DNA from 3 places in the Leisingera daeponensis DSM 23529 genome. Region 1 is predicted to be linked to each of the others. Evidence: riboswitches for the same ligand, from Rfam matches in the RefSeq annotation. Region 1 holds a riboswitch; each other region holds the start of a gene.

Region 1 (7,300 bases):
GCGCGCGGTGGACAGGGCGACCTGGAACACCGGGCAGCCGGTGGTGCTGAGCGGCGAGGCGCTGCCGTCGGTGCCTTGTGCGGAAAAGGCGGTGGCGTTGATGATCGCTGCCGGGTGCAAGGCGGGCAGCTTCTCGCGCAGCCAATCGGCGGCGGCAGGCGCCTTGAGGCTGGCGGCAAAGGTGCCGAAGGCGGCGTAGCCGCGGGCGCGCAATTCTTCGATCAGCGCATCCACCGGGGCGGTGTCGGCGGCGGTGAGGTAGGAGCGGTAAAAGCTCACCAGCACCAGCGGCTTGTCCTGCGGCGGCAGGTCCGCCAGCACCCCCTTGTCCGGGTCGTAGAACCCGTATTCGGGCATGGATTTGAGGCCGAGGACCGGGCCTGCGTAAAGACCAGCGGCGAGCGACAGCTGGGCAAGTGCTGCCTGGGCTGCCACCGCGCCGCCGGCATCGCACAGCGATTGCAGGCGGCGCAGGGTGGAGACGGGCAGGGTGGAGAGCTCATCGAGCCGCGCATCCTCGCGCCCGTCTGCGGGCAGGATCGCCAGCGCAATGCCCTTGCGGCGGGCGAGGTCCTGCAGCGTGGCGAGGCCGTAAGACCAGTAGCTTTCGCCGCCGATCAGGCGAACGAGGACGCCCTTGGCGCCTTCCAGCGTTTGTTCCGCGTAGACATCGACCGACAGCGGGTGCTTGAGCGCCACCAGGTTGGCGAGGCGCAGGGAGGGCAGCTTGCCGTCCGCGCGGTGCCAGCCCGCCGCGAAAGCGCCGAGATCGCTGTCGGAGAAAGACAGCACCACAAGGTCCGCAGGCGTCTGCCCGAGGTCCTGCGGGGTGTCGGTCTCGTCAAGGCCGTGGCTTTCGCGGAAGACGACGTGCATGGCTTACTTCCTGTTGGGATCGCCACGAAGGGCGGCGCCCGTCCCGGCGGGGAGGGCGAGAAGCGCCCGCCCCGTTTTGCCGAAGGCAAACCTTCGGTTTGACGGGGGCGGGACGGGCGCTGCCCGGCCTGCCGGCCGGGCGGAGCATCCCGCTTTGCGCTTCGTGGTTTTCATTTCAGCTTACGCCCCCAGCTCGGCGCGGATGGCCTGTTCGTCGATGTCGTCATGCTCGGCGATGACCACCAGGGCCGTCTTGCGCGGCTGCGCGCCCCAGGGCTGATCGTATTGCGCACGCAGGCGCTCGCCCACGGCCTGAACCAGCATCCGCATCGGTTTCCCCTCCACCGCGACATAGCCTTTGACGCGCAGGATGTTGCGTTCGCGGGCGAGTTTCACGATGGCATTCTGCAGCGCTTCGGGGTCGGAGACTTCGCCCATTTCGACAACGATGCTTTCAAAATCGTCATGCTCGTGATCGTGGTGGCCGTCGTGGTGGCTGGGGCGGGCCTCCAGATCGTCCTCGGCAGCGGCGTTCAGGCCCAGGATGATGCGCGGGTCGATCACGCCTTCGCTCATCGGCAGGATCGGCAGCTTGCGCGGCGCTTCGGCCTCGATCACCGCGCGGGCCTTCTCGACGCCTGCGTCGCCGGCCAGGTCGGCCTTGGACAGCAGCACGATGTCGGCGCAGGAAATCTGGTCCTCGAACACCTCGGACAGCGGGGTTTCATGGTCGATGCTGCCGTCCGCCTCGCGCTGGGCCTGCACCGCGTCCAGGTCGGGGGCGAACTGGCCCTTGGCGACCGCCTCGGCATCGGCCAGCGCAATCACGCCGTCCACAGTGATGCGGGAGCGGATCGCGGGCCAGTCAAAGGCCTTCAAGAGCGGCTTGGGCAGCGCCAGGCCGGAGGTTTCGATCACGATGTGATCCGGCTTCTCCGGCAGGTTCATCAGCTGTTCGATGGTGGGGATGAAGTCATCGGCCACGGTGCAGCAGATGCAGCCGTTGGCCAGCTCCATGATGTTCTCCGCCGGGCAGTTCTCATCCGCGCAGGACTTCAGGATGTCGCCATCGACACCGGCGGTGCCGAACTCATTGACCACCACGGCCAGGCGCTTGCCCTGCGGGTTCTGCATCAGGTGGCGGATCAGGGTGGTCTTGCCCGCACCGAGGAAGCCGGTGATGACGGTGACGGGGATCTTGTTGAGGTCGCTCATGTTTACTCCTCGGAGAAGAACTTGGCCGGCGGGATGCGGGCAACGGATTGCTTGCGGAAGGTCTGCGGGCGTTCGCGCCACGGCACCACGCCATCGGCGGTGGCGGCGTATGCGGCGGCGCCTTCCAGGATTTCAGGGACATGCTGGTCCGGGTCGAGGTCGCCGTAGACATAGGTCCAGCGCTCTGCGCCGCCGACCAGTGCCACGGCGCAGCCGCGCTTGCAGGAGGACAGGCACTCGACGCCGCGCAAGGCGACACCTTCGGGCATTCCGGCCTCTGCCAGTGCGGCGTGCAGGATGGCGCCGGGGCGGGCACCCTCCGGGTCGGCGCCCTCGCGGCGGCAGGTGAGGCAAACGGTCAGCGTGACCGGTCCCGGGGTGCTGGCAGTCTTGCCTGCCATATCGTCAGCCATCGGCGCGTCTCCTGTCGCGGCAGGCGTGCGGGATGGCCGAAAGGGGGGCGGCAGCGTGCCAGCCCCTCAACCGGTCGCGGAACACCCCGCCCGCCCGTTGTTCTCTCTCTTGCTGGCAGGTCTCCCGGCTTGCGGATGCCAAGGCGCATGCCTTGCCGGCCATCCTGCCTTCCCGGGATCTCTCCCAGTGGCATGGCGGCCTCATCCGGTCACGGTCGCGGGGGCGGCTGTGCTTCGGGTCTCCAAAGAAATTTGGCGGCCTTCACATTCCCTCTTCGCCTGCTTTCGCAGGAACCAGCGAAACCCCCTTGCGCTATCGCGCCCTTCTTTGTCAAGACATGGGGTCAAACAGCTGGAGAGCCCCCATGAGCGAAAAGTCTGAAACCGGCATCTCAGAGGAAGAAGCCGCCCGCCACGCCTCCAAGATGGCCAAGAAAAAGGCCGCGCGCGACCGGATGATGAAGACCAAGGAGGGCGAGAAGGGCCTGATCATCGTCCACACCGGGCCGGGCAAGGGCAAGTCTTCCTCGGGGTTCGGCATGATCATGCGCTGCATCGCCCACAAGATGCCTTGCGCCGTGGTGCAGTTCATCAAGGGCGCCTGGCAGACCGGGGAGCGGACGCTGATCGAGGAGAACTTCAGCGATCTCTGCCAGTTCTATGCCATGGGCGAGGGCTTCACCTGGGAGACCCAGGACAAGGCGCGTGACATTGCCGCGGCGCAGAAGGGCTGGGAAAAGGCCAAGGAGATGATCCTGGACGAGAAGAACACCATGGTGCTGCTGGACGAGATCAACATCGCGCTGCGCTACGAGTATCTGGACCTCGACGAGGTGCTGGAGTTCCTGGTGGAGCACAAGCCGCCGATGACCCATGTGGTGCTGACGGGGCGCAACGCCAAGGAAGAGCTGATCGAGATTGCCGATCTGGTAACCGAGATGGGCCAGATCAAACATCCCTTCCGCGCCGGCGTGAAGGCGCAGAAGGGCGTCGAGTTTTAAGCAGAACCATCGCCCGGCCGGCAGGCCGGGCCGCGCCGGCCCCGCCCAGGCCTGGGCGCGGCCGTTTGTATCACGCCGCCAACTGTGCGGCTTTTCCTTGAATGTAGGCATCCACCGCCGCGCGCTGGGTCTCATCCAGCCGCAGGCCCAGTTTGGTGCGCCGCCACAGGTAATCGTCGCCTGCGCGCACCCATTCGCGGGCAATCGCCCAGTCGAGCTCGCGGGCGGTAATGGTGGCGCCGAAATCCTGGCCCAGATCACCGGCGGTCTTGGCGTCTCCCAGCACCTCCCAGGCCTCGGTGCCATAGGCGCGGATCATCCGGCCCGTCCAATAGGGGGTGAGGAACGGATAGTCCGCGGCCAGCTTGGAGGTCAGCTTTGCCACGTCCTCCACCGGGAAATCGCCGCCGGGCAGGGCCACACCTGCGGTCCAGTTGGCGGGCAGCTGCGGGAACACTTCTCCGATCTTCGCCAGCGCCGCCTCGGCCAGCTTGCGGTAGGTGGTGATCTTGCCGCCAAAGACGTTGAGCAGCGGCGCCTGCGCCTGGTCCAGCGTCAGCACGTATTCGCGGGTCGCCGCGGTGGCAGAGCTGGCACCGTCGTCATAGAGCGGGCGCACGCCGGAGTAGGTCCAGACGATGTCCTCGCGTTTCACCGGCTGCTCGAAGTATTCCGACGCGAAAGCTGCGAGATAATCCTGCTCGGCGCCGGTGCAGACCGGTGCGGTGTCCGGGTCCGGGTGGTCGGCATCCGTTGTGCCGATCAGGGTGAAATCCTGCTCGTACGGAATGGCAAAGATGATCCGCCCGTCGGTGCCTTGGAAGAAATAGCAGCGGCCGTGGTCGAACAGTTTCGGCACCACGATATGGCTGCCGCGCACCAGGCGGACGTTCTCGCGGCTGTTCTGGCCCAGCTTCTGGTGCAGCACATCGGCAACCCACGGCCCGCCTGCATTCACCAGCATCCGGGCGCGGTGCTCCTGCTCCGCGCCGGTGGCGTGGTCCTTGGTGCGGATCACCCAATGGTCTGACTGGCGGTCCGCGGACAGCACTTCGGTGCGGGTCAGGATCTTGGCACCGCGGGCCAGCGCGTCGCGGGCGTTCAGCATCACCAGGCGGGCGTCCTCGATCCAGCAGTCGGAATATTCAAAGGCGGTCTTGAACTTGGCCTTCAGCGGGCGGCCCGCCGGGTCGCTTGCCAGATCCAGCTTGGCGGTACCGGGCAGGATGCCGCGTTTGCCAAGGCTGTCGTACAGGAACAGCCCCAGCCGGATCAGCCAGGCCGGACGGCGGCCCTTCATCCACGGCATGAAGGTTGTCAGCAGCTTGGATGTGGGCGTTTCGCTGTCGAACCGCATGTCCTTGTGGAACGGCAGCACAAAGCGCATCGGCCAGGAGATATGCGGCATCGCTTTCAAGAGCACCTCGCGCTCGATCAGCGCTTCGCGCACCAGGCGGAACTCGAAATATTCGAGATAGCGCAATCCGCCGTGGAACAGCTTGGTCGAGGCGGAGGAGGTGGCGGAGGCCAGATCATTCATCTCTGCCAGCGTCACCGACAACCCGCGGCCTGCGGCGTCGCGGGCGATGCCGCAGCCGTTGATGCCGCCGCCGATGATGAAAAGATCCGTTACAGGCGTGTCAGTCATTTTCGCTGCTTTCGTTTTGTCCTGCGGTCAGGATGCGGGTGCCGGCCGCCTGCGCGGCTTCGGCGAATTCTTCCGGCACGGGGCGGTCGGTGATCACCACGTCGAGATCCGCGACATCGCAGATCCGCACCGGGGCGGAGCGGTCGAACTTGCTGCCGTCGCAGACCAGAACCTTTTGCCGGGCGTTCTTCAGGATCGCGCGGGCAACCGAAACCTCGCGCGCGTCGTGGTCCATCACCGCGCCGTCGGCATCCAGTGCCGAGGCGCCGATGACGGCGAAATCCACCTTGTAGCGGCAGAAGAAATCCACCGCATCCTCGCCCACGATGGCACCGTCGCTTTGCCGCACGGTGCCGCCCGCCAGGATCAGCTCCTTTGCTTGGCCGCCGATCATCATGTTGATAATATTTATATTGTTGGAAATCACCGTCAGGCCGCTGTGGCCGGACAGCGCCCGGGCAACCTGTTCGGTGGAGGTGCCGATGTTGAGCGCGAGCGAGCAATTGTCCGGGATCAGTTCTGCCGCCAGGGCGGCCATCGCCAGCTTGTTGCCGGCGTTCAGTTTGCGCCGGTCCTCGTAGCCCTGACTGGCGGCGGAGCTGACCCGGACGGCGCCTCCGTGGACACGGGACAGGGCGCCGCGCGCCGACAGGTCGCGCAGATCGGCACGCACGGTCTGCAGGGAGACGCCAAAGCGGCGGGAGAGATCCTCGACCTCGACCCGGTCCTGCCGGTTCAGGAGGGAGATGATTTCGTTCTGACGGCCGCTGGCATCCATTTGCTTTCCTTTCGCGCGATTCTGTAGCGTACCGCGCGAAAGGAGTCACTATTCGTTTTCGAGATGGTTTCGTTTTCTGTGGAAACGAAAGGGTGCGCCGTTTGGGGTTCGGCCCGGCGGAGAGTCAGATCAGCGGGATCAGGTGATTGTCCCACGCCAGGTCCGCGCGGTGCAGCGGGTGCTGCCCGGCGTCTGACACTGCAAAGAACTGGCCGGTGCCGGTGCTGGCGGTAAAGCCGCCCGCAGACGCTGCCAGGCCGCAGACGTCGTGCATCCTGAACTCGCGCAGCAGCGCGCCGCTGGCGGTGTCCATCACTTGCAGCACCCCGCCGCGCGGGGAGGTGACGCCAATCCGGCTGCCATCGGCGGAAAAGGCGACAGAGCCGCCATAGCCGTTCAGGTTCAGCACCCGCGCGTCATCCTCCGCCATCAGGCGCGGCGCGGTGCCCGGCCGGTGCAGCCCTGCGGCGGGCAGCTGCTCGCCCGGATCGCCCTGCCACTGCATCGCGAAACCAACAGTGCCGTCGGCGCGCACAGCCAAATGGCGGATCGAGTTCAGGCGCAGCTCCTGCGGCAGTTCCATCTGCGCCTGCAGTTCACCCTCCAGGCTCAGATAGCTGAGGTTCGGGCGCATGTCGGCCAGGTTCAGCTTGGCGCGGCCGCTGTCGGGGTGGGTCTCGATCCCGCCATTGGCCACCACCAGCCCCGGCGCGTCGCGGCGCAGGGCCATGTCGTGCGGGCCGATGCCGCCGGAGGAATAGGCGGTGATGCGGCGGTAGCTGCCTGCGGCATCCCAGACGCCGATCACGCCGCGGGCGTTTTCATAGTCGTTTTCTGTAGTGAACAGGCGGCTGCCGTCCGGGGAGAAGGTGCCGTGGCCGTAGAAATGATGCCCTGCGGGCGGCTCCAGCCGGGCGATGGCGGCACCGCTGCGGCAGTCGATCACATCGGCAAAGCGGCCCGGGCGGCGGGCAAAGGCGACAGCTTCAGGCCGGATGGGGTGCGCGGCAGCAGCATGGCCGCGGCCCGGCAGCGCGTGGCGGAACAGGATTTCTCCCTCACGGGTGAGGCCCGCAAGAAGGAAGGTCCCGCCAGCGTCCTTGCCCGCGGTCAGGAACGCGGGGTTTCCTGCGCTGGCCCAGCCGGCGTTGGGGGCGAGACCGGTTGCCAAAAGGCCGGCCAGAAATCCGCGGCGGGTTGTCATGTCTGGTGCCTTTCCGTCAGTCGCCGTCAAGCGCGTTGAAACCGGCCGCGACGCCCAGGGCGGGGCCGAGGTCTTCGCGCATCAGCGTGTGCAGGTCCTTGATCTCCTGCCGCAGGGATTCAATGCGGAAGCGGCCGGCGGGATCAGAGACGCCTGCGAACACTG
Region 2 (7,300 bases), 2.1 Mb from region 1:
CACGCTGCGCCATGCGGACCGTCTGGCGGAGCTGGTGGAGCGGTTCAAATCAGGTGAGGATGCCTGGTTTGATGATGCGTTGATCGGGGAGATGATCCAGACGGCGGAACAGACCGGCGATGTGACGCGCAATCCGGTGCATCTGGAGCATGAGGTTTTTGAGCAGGGCAACTTCTGGACCGCGCATTTCGGCGGGCTTTATGTGTTTCAGGACGTCGGGCATCCGGCGGTGATTGCCAGCGGGGAGAAGCCGGAAGGCGTGCCGCTGAAGCATGTGTTCGCCTTAAGCGAGCGCAATGCGATTGCCCGGTTCCTGGAGGTGAACCGGCTGGCGGAGCCGGTGATCCGGGCGCGCGGCGTTGATGGGGCCGCGATCCTGCGGCAGAAGATGGGGTTTCTTGCGGTGTCCGTGCTGACCGAGAAGGGGCGCGACCTGACCGGACTGTCACGCTCGGACCTCAGGCGGATGGCGGCGCGGCACGCCGATGAGCTGCCGGCGGAGTTTGACGGGCTGGCGGCGCTGGTGCGCTGGGCCGAAGGGGGCGGCAGTTGGCCGCGGATCACCTCGGATCATCCGGCCTATTTCTATAGTCTGCGGGCGTCGGACACGCCCTGCCGCGACTTGGTGAATATGCTGCTGGCGGAGCTGTGCCCGCATGATTTCCGGCAGATGTTCATCTGCCACAAGGAGGAGTTTTACCGCCAGTACCGCGGCTGGCCGGAGACCAAGAAGGCTTACGCGGCGGAGTTCCTGGCGCGGGAGTATGCGTTGGACAAGGCCGGCGCGCGGCAGGCGCTGTTCGGGCATGAGCCGGATATGGAGGGACGGGTGCCCGAACTGCCGCGCAGCCAGCGCCAAGGGGTGGTCGAGCGCGTCGGCCCCTGGGGCGCGGTGAACCGGGTGAGGGGCCGCTAGAGATGTTCGGCTTTATCCGCCTGATCCTGATCCTGTTTGTGGTGCTGACCGTGGCCTATGGCGCGGTGTCGCTCTACTCGCGCGAGGTGCGGCGGGCGAAGCTGAAACGGCGCTGGAAAGACAAGGGGTTGACCGGCGACCGCGCGGCCTTCATCCAGCGGGGGCTGAGGCAGTATGACCGCTCGTTCCGGCGCAAACTGATCCTCCTGGTCTATATCATCCCGCTAGGGGCCATCGCGCTTCTGGTCTATGTCATTAACTTCATGTGAGGAGCTGCCCGATGCGTTTCATCAAATGGGCCATCCTGATCACCTTCTGGGTGCTGTTCGGCGCCTTCCTGCATTACACGCTGCCGCAGTACGACGTGGCGCGCATCGTCAACACCTACGAGGAGCGGCAGGAGCTGAACGACTGGACCCGCCTGTTCTGGTCCAAGCCCGACGACCAGTCGGCGCAGCTGATCAACCGCGATGTGCAGTTCATCCAGGCAGTGCGCGCCAACGGCCGCAATATGGTCTACCGCAATGAGGACACCGGCTGGAACTGGCCGCCCTATTTCAAGTTCGACACCGCGAACCTCTATACGGATGCCAATGACAGCATCTCGACCAGGGCCAACCCGGAGTGGGTGGCGGTGATGCATTACGGCTGGCGCAACGAGTTCCTGTCGATCTTCCCGAATGCGGTGTCGATCAAGCCCGTGGCCGGGCCGGAGGATAAGCCGACAAACTGGTTCAGCATCATCTTCCTGGTGCTGCTGGCCGCCATCCTGTGGGCCATCTATGTGCGCTGGCGCCGGTTCCGGCGGGCGCGGATCGAGCCGATGATCGAAAGCGCCGAGGACAGCCTCTATGCCGCGGGGGATGCGATTGCGGAACGGCAGGGCCGCTTCCGCCGCTGGCTGGACAGCTGGAAATCGAAGTGATGAGGGGCCGCCGCGTGGGCGGCCTTTTCATTGGCTTTGAGGGTCTTGCGGCTCGTCAGGCCTGTGGCGGCACAAGAACGAAGTTGCCGAAATGGGTTTTCTTCAGGAATTCCTGCTGGGCCCTGGCGATGTCCTTGAGCGGGAAGACTTTGGCGACAAGCGGCCGGATTTCGCCGCGCTCGATATAGGAAATCAGGTTCGGAAATCAGGTTCGGAAAAACCGGCTCATCCCAGGCGGTGCAGCCGATCAGGGTGATGTCCTTCAAATACATATCCCGCATGTCCAGATCGACAACCGGCCCGGCGATGGCGCCGCTGGACACCAGGCGGCCGCCGCGTTTCAGCAGTTTGAGCATTTGCGGGAAGCCAGCCCCCGCCACATTGTCAACGACGGCGTCAACGCTTTCCCCGCCCAATTCCGCCAGCAGGCCGCTGTCCCGGTCCAGAACGATATCCGCACCAAGGCCGCGCAGCTGATCCATCTTCCCCCGGCTGGTGACCGCCGCCACCCGGGCGCCGCGGCGTTTGGCCAGCTGCACTGTGGCCGAGCCGACACCGCCGGAAGCGCCGGTCACAAGCACCAGCTCGCCAGCGCGCACGCTGGCGCGGTGCAGCATGTTTTCCGATGTGCCATAGGCGCAGGGAATTGTCGCCAGCTCCTCGTCCGACCAGGCGCAGTCGACCGGGAACACCTCAGTTGCCGGGACTTTGACATATTCGGCAAAGGCGCCGTCAAAGTCCGAGGCCATCCAGACGTTGTCCATAACGCCGTAGCCATTGGGGCGCATGCAGGGGCGCACCAGAACCCGCTTGCCGGTCAGGGCCTGGCTGGCGCCTGGGCCTGCCGCAACAACCCTGCCGCAGCAGTCGGTGCCCTGGATCAGCGGGAAGGGGGTTGCCTTGTTCCAGCCGCCGTCGGCCTTTTGTTCGGCATGGGCTTCCTGGCGGCCTGCGGCCGCGGCGGTGTCCGTCGTCACGCTGGAGGAATACCATCCGAGCCGGGTGTTGATTTCGGTGTTGTTCACCCCGGCTGCCAGAACCCGCAGCAGCAACTCTCCCTCGCCGGGGTCCGGGATGGGCACGGGTTTGTACTCAAGCTTGTCGTAGCCGCCGTTTCCGGTGGTCACGACGGCCATCATGGTGCCCGTGCTGCTGCGCGTCATTGGTTCGTTCATAAGCGGCCCCTTTCGTTTGCGCGGGGTGCCGGAAGATATCGGGATACAGTGCAAATACTGCCCGCAGGGCAGGGGCGGCGGCAAGAGGTGAATCCAAAGACACGGTGCGGCCTGTCCGTCGGGCGCAGTCTGGCGAATCGCTGAGCCGAGCCGATTCGGAGGAAAATACCCTGAAGATCAGCACTTTGCCGCAAACGGACCGGCGAGTGCCGGTTTGAGATTCTGCGCCGGAAACGGGCCTAAGGCGGGGATAACATGCATGTCTTTTTCCGGTTTCGGCGGGTCGGATTTGTCTCCGCCCAAGGGGTGCGTTTCGGGCAATTTGCGCCTCAGCAAGGTGCCGCCCCCTGGGGCGGAGAATTGGGAAGCTGGTGAAATTCCGGTACTGCCCCCGCAACGGTGACCCCGGGCAAGGCATGGCAAAGACCACTGAAGCAGGCGCTTCGGGAAGGTGCCAGGCCCCGCCGCCGAATGGCCCCGGGACAGTCCGGAAACCAGCCTTGCCCCGAAAACGTCAACCGCGGGCGGCGGCGGGGCGGTTGCAGGCGCTTGGCCTGTGATCTCTCTCCTCATGCCCGCAGCCAAGCCAACCTGCCGCGGGGATGCGGCAAAGGAGAGAAGCATATGCTTCACGACAGCGAAATTCTGGCCAGACTGGTGGCCCGTCAGAAAAACTATTCCCTGGAGCAGGCCTTCTATACCGATCCGGGCGTGCTGGATCTGGACATGCGCCAGATCTTCTACCGCGAGTGGCTGTTTGCCATTCCCGCCTGCGAGATCCCGAAGGCGGGGAACTTCGTGACCCACCAGGTTGGCGCCTACAACGTGATCATCGTGCGCGGCACCGATGGCGAGGTGCGTGCCTTTCACAATGCCTGCCGCCACCGCGGCTCCGTCGTGTGCAAGGCGAAAAAGGGCAATTCGCCCAAGCTGGTCTGCCCCTACCACCAGTGGACCTATGAGCTGGACGGCTCCTTGCTGTGGGCGCGCGACATGGGGCCGGAATTTGATGCCTCCAAGCACGGGCTGAAGCCGGTGCACTGCCGCGATCTGGCGGGACTGATCTATATCTGCCTGGCCGATGAGGCACCGGATTTCGATGCCTTCGCCGCTGTGGCCCGCCCTTATCTGGAGCCGCATGATCTGGGCAACGCCAAGGTCGCCTATGAAAGCTCGATCATCGAGAACGGCAACTGGAAGCTGGTCTGGGAGAACAACCGCGAATGCTATCACTGCGGCGGCAACCACCCGTCGCTGTGCCGGACCTTCCCCGAAGATCCATCGGTGACCGGTGTTGAGGGCGGCGAGACCCCGCCGCACCTGCAAAAGCATTTCGACCGGATCGAGGCGGCGGGTATCCCGGCCCAGTTCCAGATCGACGCGCGCGGCCAGTACCGGGTGGCGCGGATGCCGCTGAATGAGGGCGCCGAGAGCTATACCATGGACGGTAAGGCAGCTGTGGCCAAGAAACTGGGCCGGGTGCCGTTTGCCGATGCGGGCACGCTGTTGAAGTTCCACTACCCGACCACCTGGAACCATTTCCTGCCGGATCATTCCATCGTGTTCCGCGTGACCCCGATCAGCCCGACGGAGACCGAAGTCACCACCAAATGGCTGGTGCACAAGGATGCGGTCGAGGGCCAGGATTACGACCTGAAGCGGCTGACCGAAGTGTGGGTTGCCACCAACGACGAGGACCGCATCGTGGTGGAGGACAACCAGCGCGGAATCAACTCGCCCGCATATGAGCCCGGCCCCTATTCGGAAGTGCAGGAAAGCGGCGTTATCCAGTTCTCCAACTGGTATGCCGAGCACCTGACCCGTGCGCTGACCGGCCGCCACCTGATCGCGGCGGAGTAACGGCATGGGACTGCAGGCCAATTTCGAAACGCTGGATGAGACGCTGGCGTGGAAGGACGACGAGATGCTGGAATGCGTCACCGTCGTGCCCGAGGCGCCGAACACCGCCACCTTCAGCTTCCGCGCGCCTTCCGGCGCGTGGTTCAAATACCAGCCGGGCCAGTTTCTGACGCTGGAACTGCCGGTGCCGGGCGGCACTGTCTGGCGCACTTACACCATCAGCTCCTCACCCTCGCGGCCCTTGTCTATCTCTGTCACCGTGAAGGCGCAGGCCGACAGCATCGGCACCCGCTGGATGCTGGACAACCTGCGCCCGGGCATGTTCCTGAGGGCCTCCGGCCCGGCGGGCCTGTTCACCCTGCCCAAACGCCCGAACGGCAAGTTCCTGTTTATCTCCGCAGGTTCCGGCATCACGCCCAGCCTGTCGATGACCCAGTATCTGTTCGACCGCGGCCAGTCGCCCGATGTCAGTTTCATCAACTGTGCCAAGCGGCCCAGCGAGATCATCGCGCGGCGCCAGCTGGAGGGCATGGCGGCGCGGGTGCAGGGGATCAAGCTGCATTTCGTGGTTGAGGAGGACGACCCCTATCAGGTCTGGACCGGCTACCGCGGGCAGCTGAACCAGATTATGCTGGGCCTGATTGCCGGCGACTACCTGGAGCGCGAGGTCTACTGCTGCGGCCCGGACCCGTTCATGCAGGCGGTGCGCGACATGCTGAATGGCCTGGGCTTCGACATGGAGAACTACAATCAGGAAAGCTTTGGCGCGCCGGTGGAGACCGAAGCCGATGCGCCGGAGCTGGACGATGTGGTGCCGGAAGAGACCGCGGCGGCAGAGATCACCTTTGCCGCGTCGGGCGTCACCGCCACCTGCACAGAGACCGATACGGTGCTGGCGGTGGCCAAGGCGTCGGGCCTTAACATCCCGTCGGGCTGCACCTTCGGCATCTGCGGCACCTGCAAGGTCAGGAAAACCGCGGGCGACGTGCATATGGTCCACAACGGCGGCATCTCGGAGGAGGATGTGGAGGCAGGGTATATCCTGGCCTGCTGCTCCAACCCGATCGGCCGGGTCGAGGTCGAGATCTGAAGGCCCAGGGGGGGCGCACCGGATCCGGTGCGCCCCCTTTCCGTGCCCCGGTTCCAGGCCAAAGATCAGCAGGGGATCCAGCGCTGCATTCTGCCCGCCGCCGTTACGCGCCATCACCCGCATTGCTGGCAGGATGATCCGGACTTAGCACATCGCCAGGCCCAGACCTCCGCCCTGGACGCCAAGCAATGTCAGGATCCGCTCAGTCCAGGCCAGCCTAAGGGCCGGCATCACCAGCCCGGCGATGAAAGCCAATCGGCGCAATCCACCGCGAACATCGCCATCAGCCCTATGCTGGCCGTGACCGGCATGGAGGTCACTTGCCGCATCAGGCTGCCGGTTCAGTCCGCAAACAGAGACCGGGCTGCGGCAATCTCCATCGCCTTGTCCCGGGGCAGGTTCAGGAAACCGCCGAGCTGGGCTGCGTTTTCCTCCGCGCTGGCGCCCTCGCGCAGGTGAAAAAGCTGGCTGTAGACGGCATCGCGGATGCGGTCGCATTCATGCAGGATATCGTTGCGGATCGTCGGCAGCAGCCGCTCCAGCGTCAGTTGCGGCGTGCGCGCGCCCGCCAGGCCGGCCCGCTGGGCGTGGCCGATCAGGTAGTCATCGCTGAAGGTGCAGTCGATGTGCAGGAACCGGGTCGAGGAGCGGTCTGAAAGGAAATCATTCATCAGGTCGATGGCCGCGGGGTCCAGACAGATGATCAGCTGATCCGTCTCGTAGTATTCGAACAGCATCCGCAGCAGTGCCCGGCGGTGGCGGGTGCGCTTCATCAGCGCGGCCTCGATGCCGCCAAGGTCCGGCAGGGCGGTGTCTTCCTCGTCAAACAGATACTCGACAGCGGGAATACTGGTAGCCTGGCGGATCTGCTCCAGCAGCCGCTTGGCCACATGCCACTTCTTGCACACCACGACCAGCAGCTCGCGCTGGCGCCCCAGGCTGCTCTCGGTCTCCCAGAACCGCGGCGCAAAGCGGTGCCCGGTGCGACCGCGCTGGGCCAGGAACCTGTAGAGGCTGCGCCCCTCGTTGGAAATCTGGAAACTGACGCCCTGCGCCGCGTACAGCCGGCCCAGGCGCAGTTTCAGCTCCTTCGCCTCGGGGCTGATCTTGCGGGCAAACAGGAAGTCCTGGCTGAGCAGCAGATCATAATGGTCATTGTAGAAATTCACCGGCATCCCGTAGTCGGTGAACATCAGGAAGGTGAGCGTGCGCGTTTCGATTTCCGCCTCCGGGATCAGATGGCGCACCAGGGTTTGAAAAAATGTCTCATCCGGGATCCAGGTGGTGCGGAAGAACCGCATCACATCGCGGCGCTTGCGGATAAAGCCCAGGAT
Region 3 (7,300 bases), 1.6 Mb from region 1:
CGGCAAGATGATCGAGTTCCTGGAAAAGAACGCCAAGGCAGGTGCCACCAAAACCAAGGGCAAGGGGTGAGCGCATGAGGGGGCGGCAGCATTTTACCATCGGCCGCGCCAGAGTGGCGCCGGGCTCGCGGCTGACGGTCGACCTGCCGGTCAGCGTCCTGTCCGATCACACGCCGGTGACCATGTCAGCGCATGTGGTGCATGGCCGTCAGGACGGGCCGACGGTCTTTGTCAGCGGCGGCGTGCATGGCGACGAGGTGATCGGGGTGGAGATCATCCGGCGGCTGCTGCGGGCGCCGAACCTGACGACGCTCAAGGGCACGCTGATTGCGGTGCCCATCGTCAATGCCTTCGGTTTCATCAACCATTCCCGCTACCTGCCTGACCGGCGCGACCTGAACCGGGCGTTTCCCGGCAGCGAGCACGGCTCGCTGGCCTCGCGTATGGCGCATCTGTTCATGAGCGAGGTGGTCGCCCGCTCGGATCTGGGGATCGACCTGCATTCGGCGGCGGTTCACCGGACCAATTACCCGCAGATCCGCATCTCGCCCGACAACCCGAAAACCCGGGAGCTTGCCGGGGTGTTCGGCGCGCCCATCGTGATGCAGTCGCCGCTGCGCGACGGCTCTTTGCGCGGTGCGGCCAGGGAGATCGGCAAGGACATCCTGCTTTTTGAGGCGGGCGAGGGCCTGCGGTTTGACGAGCTGTCGATCCGGGCCGGGCTGGCCGGCATCCTGCGGGTGCTGCGGCACATGGGGATGGTTCCGGCCAAGGGCATTTCCAAACCCAAATCGCAGCCGCAGTTCTGTGCCTCCAGCAAATGGCTGCGGGCGCCGATGGGCGGGCTTCTGAGGGTCTACAGGAATGACGGGGAACTGGTCCGGGAAGGGGAGCTGATGGGGTCGGTCTCGGACCCTTTCGGCGAGCAGGACAAGGAAATCCTGGCCCCCTTCGACGGGCTGATTGTCGGCCGCGCGGTAATGCCCGTCGTGAACGAGGGCGATGCGGTGTTCCATCTGGGAAGGGTTCCCTCCTTCAGAAAGGCAGAGGATTCGGTCGAGGACATCAGCGCCCAGCTGGAGGACGATCCGATGTTTGACGAGGATGAGATCCTGTAACCCGCCCGGCAGGGCGGGCCTCCCGCCGGGGTTTTCCCGGCCAGCGGCAACTTTTTCTTGCCGCAAGGAAGGCGATGCGCTACGCGCGCCTAACCGGTCCCGCAAGGGCTAAGAGGGAATCCGTGGTGCCTGCCGGGCGCCAAACGGAACTGCCCCCGCAACTGTAGGCGGCGAGTGCTGTGCCATCGTGTCACTGGATCCCAGCGGTCCGGGAAGACGGCCCAGACGATGACCCGCCAGTCAGGAGACCTGCCGGTAGAGAAACCGAAGCACACCGGGCGGGGTTGTCCGGGGAGGTTGCCGGCAGGATGCGCCGCCGCGATAAGGCGCCGCAGAGGAAGGGCTCAGACCCTCCGCACCGCCGGTCAATGCCCTTTCACCCGTTCTCCGGTCATTGACACATGGAGATCGACTAAAATGTTCCTGCGTTCCGGCCTGATTGGCCTGTCCTTCACCCTTGCGGCACAGGCCGCGGCAGCTGATGAGACCTTTCCGCTGACCATCGAAAACTGCGGCCAGTCCCTCACCTTCGAAACCCCCGTGGCGTCCTCCGTAACCGTTGGCCAGGCGGCCACCGAAGTGCTCTATGCGCTGGGGCTGGGGGATAAGGTGCTGGGCACCTCGGTCTGGTTCAACGACGTGCTGCCGGAATATGCCGAGGTGAACGCCAAGGTCGAGCGTCTGGCGGACAACGACCCGAGCTTTGAAAGCGTGGTCGCCAAACGCCCCGGCCTAGTGGCGGCGCAGTACGAATGGCACGTCGGTCCCGAAGGCATCGTCGCCAAGCGCGAGCAGTTCCATGACCTCGGCATCCCGACCTATGTGCTGCCCGCAGATTGCGCCGGCAAGGACAACACCACCGGCGGCGACGGCACCCGGACAGAAATGTTCACCACCGAGAGCCTGTATCAGGGCATCGAAGAGCTGGCGGCGATCTTCGGCGCGGCCGAAAAGGGCGCGGAGCTGGTCGCCGGCTACAAGGCCCGCGAGGCTGCGGCGGTGGCCAAGGCGCAGGAGGTTTCTCTGAAAGACGCCTCCGCCGTGTTCTGGTTCTCGTCGCCTGAGATGGAGAGCGACCCGTTCGTGGCCGGCCAGAAAGGCGCGCCGGGCTACATGATGCAGCAGCTGGGCCTGCGCAATGTTATCGAGACCGACGAGGAATGGCCGACCGTCGGCTGGGAAACCATCGCCAAGGCCAACCCGACGGTGATCGTGATTGCCCGCATGGACCGCCGCCGGTTTGCCGCCGATGATTACGAGAAGAAGCTGGAATTCCTGCGCACCGATCCGGTCGCCAGCCAGATGGACGCCGTGAAGAACGGCCGCATCGTGGTGATGGATGCCCAAGCCATGGACGCCACCATCCGCGCGATCCCGGCGCTGGAGGATCTGGCCGCTGAACTCAGCGCGATCGGCAACGGCGCATGAGCGCAGCCGCCGCACTTGCCTGGCAGGGCATCCGGGGCGCTTGCCTGGCCCTGCCGGTGCTGGCTGCGGCGGTTCTGGCAGGCGCAATGATCGGGGAAACCTCGCTTGCGCCTGACCTCGTCCTGTCCGTTCTGGTCAACAAACTGGCCGGCGCAGGCCTGCCGGTGGACCCGGTGGACCAGGGCATCATCTGGAGCTACCGGCTGCCGCGGGCGCTGGTGGCCGGGGCCTGCGGCGCGGCGCTGGCGGTGGCGGGCGTGGTGCTGCAGGCGCTGCTGCGCAACGCGCTGGCGGATCCTTACATCCTTGGCATTTCCGCCGGTGCCTCGACCGGGGCGGTGGCGGTGACCATTGCTGGCCTCGGCGGCGGCGCGTTGTCGCTGTCCTTCGGCGCCTTCAACGGCGCGCTGCTGGCGTTTGGTTTTGTCGCCGTTCTGGCGCGCGCCGCCGGGGCGGGCAGCAGCCGGGCGGCAGCGGCCCAGATCGTGCTGGCGGGCATTGCCGGCTCGCAGCTGTTCAACGCGCTTACCGCCTTCATCATCGCCAAATCCGCCAATGCCGATCAGGCGCGCGGCATCATGTTCTGGCTGATGGGCAACCTCAGCGGCGTGCGCTGGCCGGATGTGTGGCTGGCGGTGCCGCTGGCGCTGGCGGGCTGGATGATCTGCCGGTTCCACGCCCGGGCGCTGGATGCCTTCACCTTCGGCACCGATTCCGCCGCGGCGCTGGGCATCCCGGTGCGGCGGGTGCAGGTGGTGCTGATCTTTGCCACCGCGCTGATGACCGCTGTGATGGTGTCGATCGTCGGCTCCATCGGATTTGTCGGCCTGGTGATCCCCCACGCGGCGCGGTTCCTGGTCGGCCCCGGCCACCGCCGCCTGATGCCCGCCGCCGCCCTGACCGGCGCGGTGTTCCTGATCGGCGCCGACATCGTGTCGCGTATCATCATCCCCGGCCAGGTGCTGCCCATCGGCGTCGTGACCGCGCTGATCGGAGCGCCGGCCTTTGCCATCATTCTGGTGCGCGGGCAGAGGACGGCGCGATGAGGATCGAAGCCCGCAGCCTGTCCTTCGCGGTGCGCGGCAAGGCGCTGCTGTCGGATGTGTCGCTGATGGCGCAACCGGGGGAAACGCTGGCGCTGGTCGGCCCCAACGGCTCCGGCAAATCGACGCTGATGCGGCTGCTGGCGGGGCTGGCCCGGCCCTCGCAAGGCGACGTGCTGTTGGCGGAGCAGCCGCTGGCCCGGCTGTCGCGCCGGGAAATCGCCCAGCGGATCGCCATCGTCGAGCAGCAGGCCGACACCGCGGAGCGCATCACCGCGCGTTCGGTGGTGGAGCTGGGCCGCACCCCCTGGCTGTCGGCGCTGCGGCCGTGGAGCGAGGAAGACACCCGGCAGGTGGACAAAGCCCTGCGGACGGTTGAAATGGAGGCATTTGCCCAGCGCGAATGGGCCACCCTGTCGGGCGGCGAGCGGCAGCGGCTGCACATCGCGCGGGCCCTGGCCCAGCAGCCGGGGCTGCTGCTGCTGGACGAGCCGACCAACCATCTGGACATCCACCACCAACTGTCGATCCTGAACTGTGTCCGGAACCTGAAGGTGACTGCCGTGGTGGCGCTGCACGATCTGAACCAGGCGCTGACCTGCGACCGGGTGGCGGTGCTGTCGGGCGGGCGCCTGGTGGCATCGGGCACGCCGCAGCAGGCGCTGACGCCGGACACGGTATCGGAGGTGTTCGGGATCACGGCCCGGCAGGTCCGGGATGCGGACGGCGGCGCGCCGCATCTGTCCTTTCACCTTGCCTGAACGGCGGCGGGCGCAGGCGCGCGGTTACCCCGGCTGATCCGGTGACAGGTCGCAGGACTGGATGAACCGGCTGCATTCCTCCGTCAGGGCCGCAAACCGGGAGCGTTCGCGCTGGTAGAGGTAGACCTCCCGCTTGTCCGGCAGATCGGCAATGGCGCGGAAGGCGGTGGTTTCCGGCATGAACCGGGCCACGGTCTGCGGCAGCACGGTCACCCATTTGCCGGTCCGCACCATGGTGATCAGCGAATGGGTGTTGTGGATCGTCACATCGGCGGCGCTGCTGGCCGCGACGAAGCGTTCGTTGCGGATCAGGCCGCACAGGGCGTTGCGGACAAAGCCGGGTCCGGTAACCTCGGCAATCGATGGCGGCCGCTCCTGCCGCAGAAGCGGGTGATCGGCGGAGCAGACCAGGCCGAACCGGTCCTCGAACAGCGGCACAGCCTTGACCCCGTTCAGCGGATGATAGCCGGACGCGATACCGATATCCGCCTTGCCCTCGGCCAGGGCGTCCAGAACCTGCTGGGTGTCGGTGTCGCGCAGCTCCACCTTCAGGCCCGGGAAGCGGGCGGTCATATGCTCCAGCACCGGCGGGAACACCAGTGCCGCCACCGAGGGCACCGACACGATGCGGATCAACCCGTGGGTCGCCTCCGCCGCCATTTCGATGCTCTGCACCGTCTGATCAAAGCGGCGCACCTGTTTCTGCGCCAGTTCAAAGACTTGCTCCCCCAGCGGCGACAGCTGGTTCTTGCGCTCGCCCTCGAACAGCTTCTTGCCCAGATGATCCTCCATCTGCTTGAGGGTCATGGAAACAGCTGACTGCGTGCGGCCCAGCCGGTTGGCGGCCTCCGACAGGTTTCCGGTCTGCGCCACGGTGCAAAAGGCGCGCAGCATTTCGATCTTCAGGGCCATGGCTTCAGGATTGTTGAAATTGCGTTCAGTTTATTGAGTTTGACTGATGCTGGGGCCGAAGTCCATCCTGCTGCAAACCTGAATTTCAGCATCTGGGGCTTCTCTGTGACCAAACTGAACCTGATTGCCGGCGAATGGCTGGCGGGCGAAAGCGAAATCGAAAACCGCAATCCGTCGGATCTGAGCGATCTGGTCGGCATGTTTGCCCAGGCCAGCGCCGATCAGCTGGACGCCACGCTGGATCAGGCGCAGATCGCGCAGCGCGAATGGGCTGCCTACGGGCTGGAGCGCAAGCAGGCGGTGCTGATGAACATTGGCAACGAGCTGATGGCCCGCGCTGAGGAACTGGGCACGCTGCTGAGCCGTGAAGAAGGCAAGCCGCTGGCCGAGGGCAAGGGCGAAGTCTTCAGGGCCGGCCAGTTCTTCACCTACTACGCCGCGGAATGCCTGCGCCAGATCGGGGAGAACGCCGATTCCGTGCGCCCGGGCATCGAGGTGGACGTGCGCCGCGAGGCGGTGGGCGTGGTCGCCATCATCTCCCCCTGGAATTTCCCCACCGCGACCGCTTCGTGGAAAATCGCGCCGGCGCTCTGCTACGGCAACGCAGTGGTCTGGAAGCCCGCGAACATCACTCCGGCCTCTGCCGTGGCTTTGACCGAAATCATCGCCAAGCAAGACATCCCCAAGGGCCTGTTTTCGCTGGTCATGGGGTCCGGCCGCTCGATCGGCCAGCGCCTTGCCGAAAGCCCCAAGGTGAACGCGATCTCCTTCACCGGCTCGGTGCCGGTGGGCAAGGGCATTGCCGCCGCCGCCATCCAGAACCTGACCAAGGTGCAGATGGAGATGGGCTCCAAGAACGCGCTGGCGGTGATGGACGACGCCGATCTGGATCTGGCGGTCACCCTGGCGCTGGGCGGCGCCTTCGGCGGCACCGGCCAGAAATGCACTGCCTCCTCCCGGCTCGTGGTCCACGCAGCCGTTCACGATGCCTTTGTCGACAAGCTTGTCGCCGGGGCGCAGGCCATGAAAGTGGGCCACGCGCTGGAAGAGGGCGTGCAGATGGGGCCAGTGGTCAGCGAGCAGCAGCTGAACGAGAACCTGGCCTATGTTGACCTTGGCACATCCGAAGGCGCGGAGCTGGCCTGCGGCGGCCAGCGTTTGGAAATGCCGCACGAGGGCTTTTACATGTCCCCGGGCGTGTTCCTGAACACCACCAACGATATGCGCATCAACCGCGAGGAAATGTTCGCGCCGCTGACCAGCGTGATCAAGGCCGGCAGCTATGACGAGGCGCTGGCGGTGGTGAACGACACCCGCTTCGGCCTGACCTCGGGCATTGTCACCCGGTCGCTGGCCCGCGCCACCCATTTCCGCCGCAACGCGCGCACCGGTGTGGTCACCGTCAACCTGCCGACCGCAGGCACCGACTACCACGTGCCCTTCGGCGGCCGCGGCGACAGCTCTTATGGCCCGCGCGAGCAGGGCAAGGCGGCGGCGGAGTTCTACACCACCGTCAAGACCGCCTACATCAGCGCCGGCCAGCCGGTCTGATGCCCGCCTGCCGCCCGGCCTGAACTTTTCCGGCGAAACGCCGGATACAGCGCCCGTCCTGCCCCCGCAAACCTTCGGACGGGCGCTGACCATCCTTGAACGAGGTGCCTGAATGACCGGCTACCGTATCGACTGCCTGCAATATGCCAACTGGTCGGAAAAGATCTTCCGCCAGCTGCGCGAGGGCGGCGTGGACGCGATCCATGTCACGATTGCCTATCACGAGACTTTCCGCGAGACGGTTCTGAACTTCGAAAAGTGGAACCGCTGGTTCGAGCAGCACCCGGACCTGATCATGAAGGGGCAGTGGGCCAGCGACATCGACAGGGCCCGCGAAACAGGCCGCACCGCCGTGTTCTTCGGCTTCCAGAACCCCTCGCCGATGGAGGACGACATCGGCCTGATCGAGATCCTGCACACCCTCGGCGCCCGCTTCATGCAGCTCACCTACAACAACCAGTCGCTGCTCGCGACCGGCTGTTACGAG

The links. A riboswitch is a leader RNA that binds a small molecule or an ion and turns the genes downstream of it on or off. The one in region 1 is predicted to bind cobalamin.
Region 2: it holds a riboswitch for cobalamin, as region 1 does, so the genes downstream of both, DAEP_RS0112010 (aromatic ring-hydroxylating oxygenase subunit alpha) here and DAEP_RS0101495 (DUF1636 family protein) in region 1, are expected to answer to the same signal.
Region 3: it holds a riboswitch for cobalamin, as region 1 does, so the genes downstream of both, DAEP_RS0109475 (ABC transporter substrate-binding protein) here and DAEP_RS0101495 (DUF1636 family protein) in region 1, are expected to answer to the same signal.

The regions. Positions count from the first base shown of each region.
Region 1 is NZ_KI421500.1:237,927-245,226, forward strand. It holds gene cobN (cobaltochelatase subunit CobN) at 1-876, opposite strand, end outside; gene cobW (cobalamin biosynthesis protein CobW) at 1,057-2,091, opposite strand; gene DAEP_RS0101495 (DUF1636 family protein) at 2,094-2,504, opposite strand; cobalamin riboswitch at 2,602-2,818, opposite strand; gene cobO (cob(I)yrinic acid a,c-diamide adenosyltransferase) at 2,870-3,505, shown strand; gene glpD (glycerol-3-phosphate dehydrogenase) at 3,576-5,153, opposite strand; gene DAEP_RS0101510 (DeoR/GlpR family DNA-binding transcription regulator) at 5,146-5,931, opposite strand; gene DAEP_RS0101515 (DUF1513 domain-containing protein) at 6,056-7,135, opposite strand; gene DAEP_RS0101520 (imelysin family protein) at 7,152-7,300, opposite strand, start outside.
Region 2 is NZ_KI421500.1:2,365,777-2,373,076, reverse strand. It holds gene DAEP_RS0112030 (DUF6638 family protein) at 1-916, shown strand, start outside; gene DAEP_RS0112025 (hypothetical protein) at 919-1,185, shown strand; gene DAEP_RS0112020 (DUF1523 family protein) at 1,197-1,841, shown strand; gene DAEP_RS22660 (zinc-binding dehydrogenase) at 1,766-3,016, opposite strand; cobalamin riboswitch at 3,335-3,533, shown strand; gene DAEP_RS0112010 (aromatic ring-hydroxylating oxygenase subunit alpha) at 3,641-4,876, shown strand; gene DAEP_RS0112005 (FAD-binding oxidoreductase) at 4,881-5,966, shown strand; gene DAEP_RS0112000 (DUF5928 domain-containing protein) at 6,308-7,300, opposite strand, start outside.
Region 3 is NZ_KI421500.1:1,847,237-1,854,536, reverse strand. It holds gene rimK (30S ribosomal protein S6--L-glutamate ligase) at 1-70, shown strand, start outside; gene DAEP_RS0109480 (succinylglutamate desuccinylase/aspartoacylase family protein) at 75-1,118, shown strand; cobalamin riboswitch at 1,196-1,389, shown strand; gene DAEP_RS0109475 (ABC transporter substrate-binding protein) at 1,536-2,546, shown strand; gene DAEP_RS0109470 (FecCD family ABC transporter permease) at 2,543-3,592, shown strand; gene DAEP_RS0109465 (ABC transporter ATP-binding protein) at 3,589-4,350, shown strand; gene DAEP_RS0109460 (LysR family transcriptional regulator) at 4,375-5,262, opposite strand; gene DAEP_RS0109455 (aldehyde dehydrogenase family protein) at 5,368-6,813, shown strand; gene DAEP_RS0109450 (membrane dipeptidase) at 6,926-7,300, shown strand, end outside.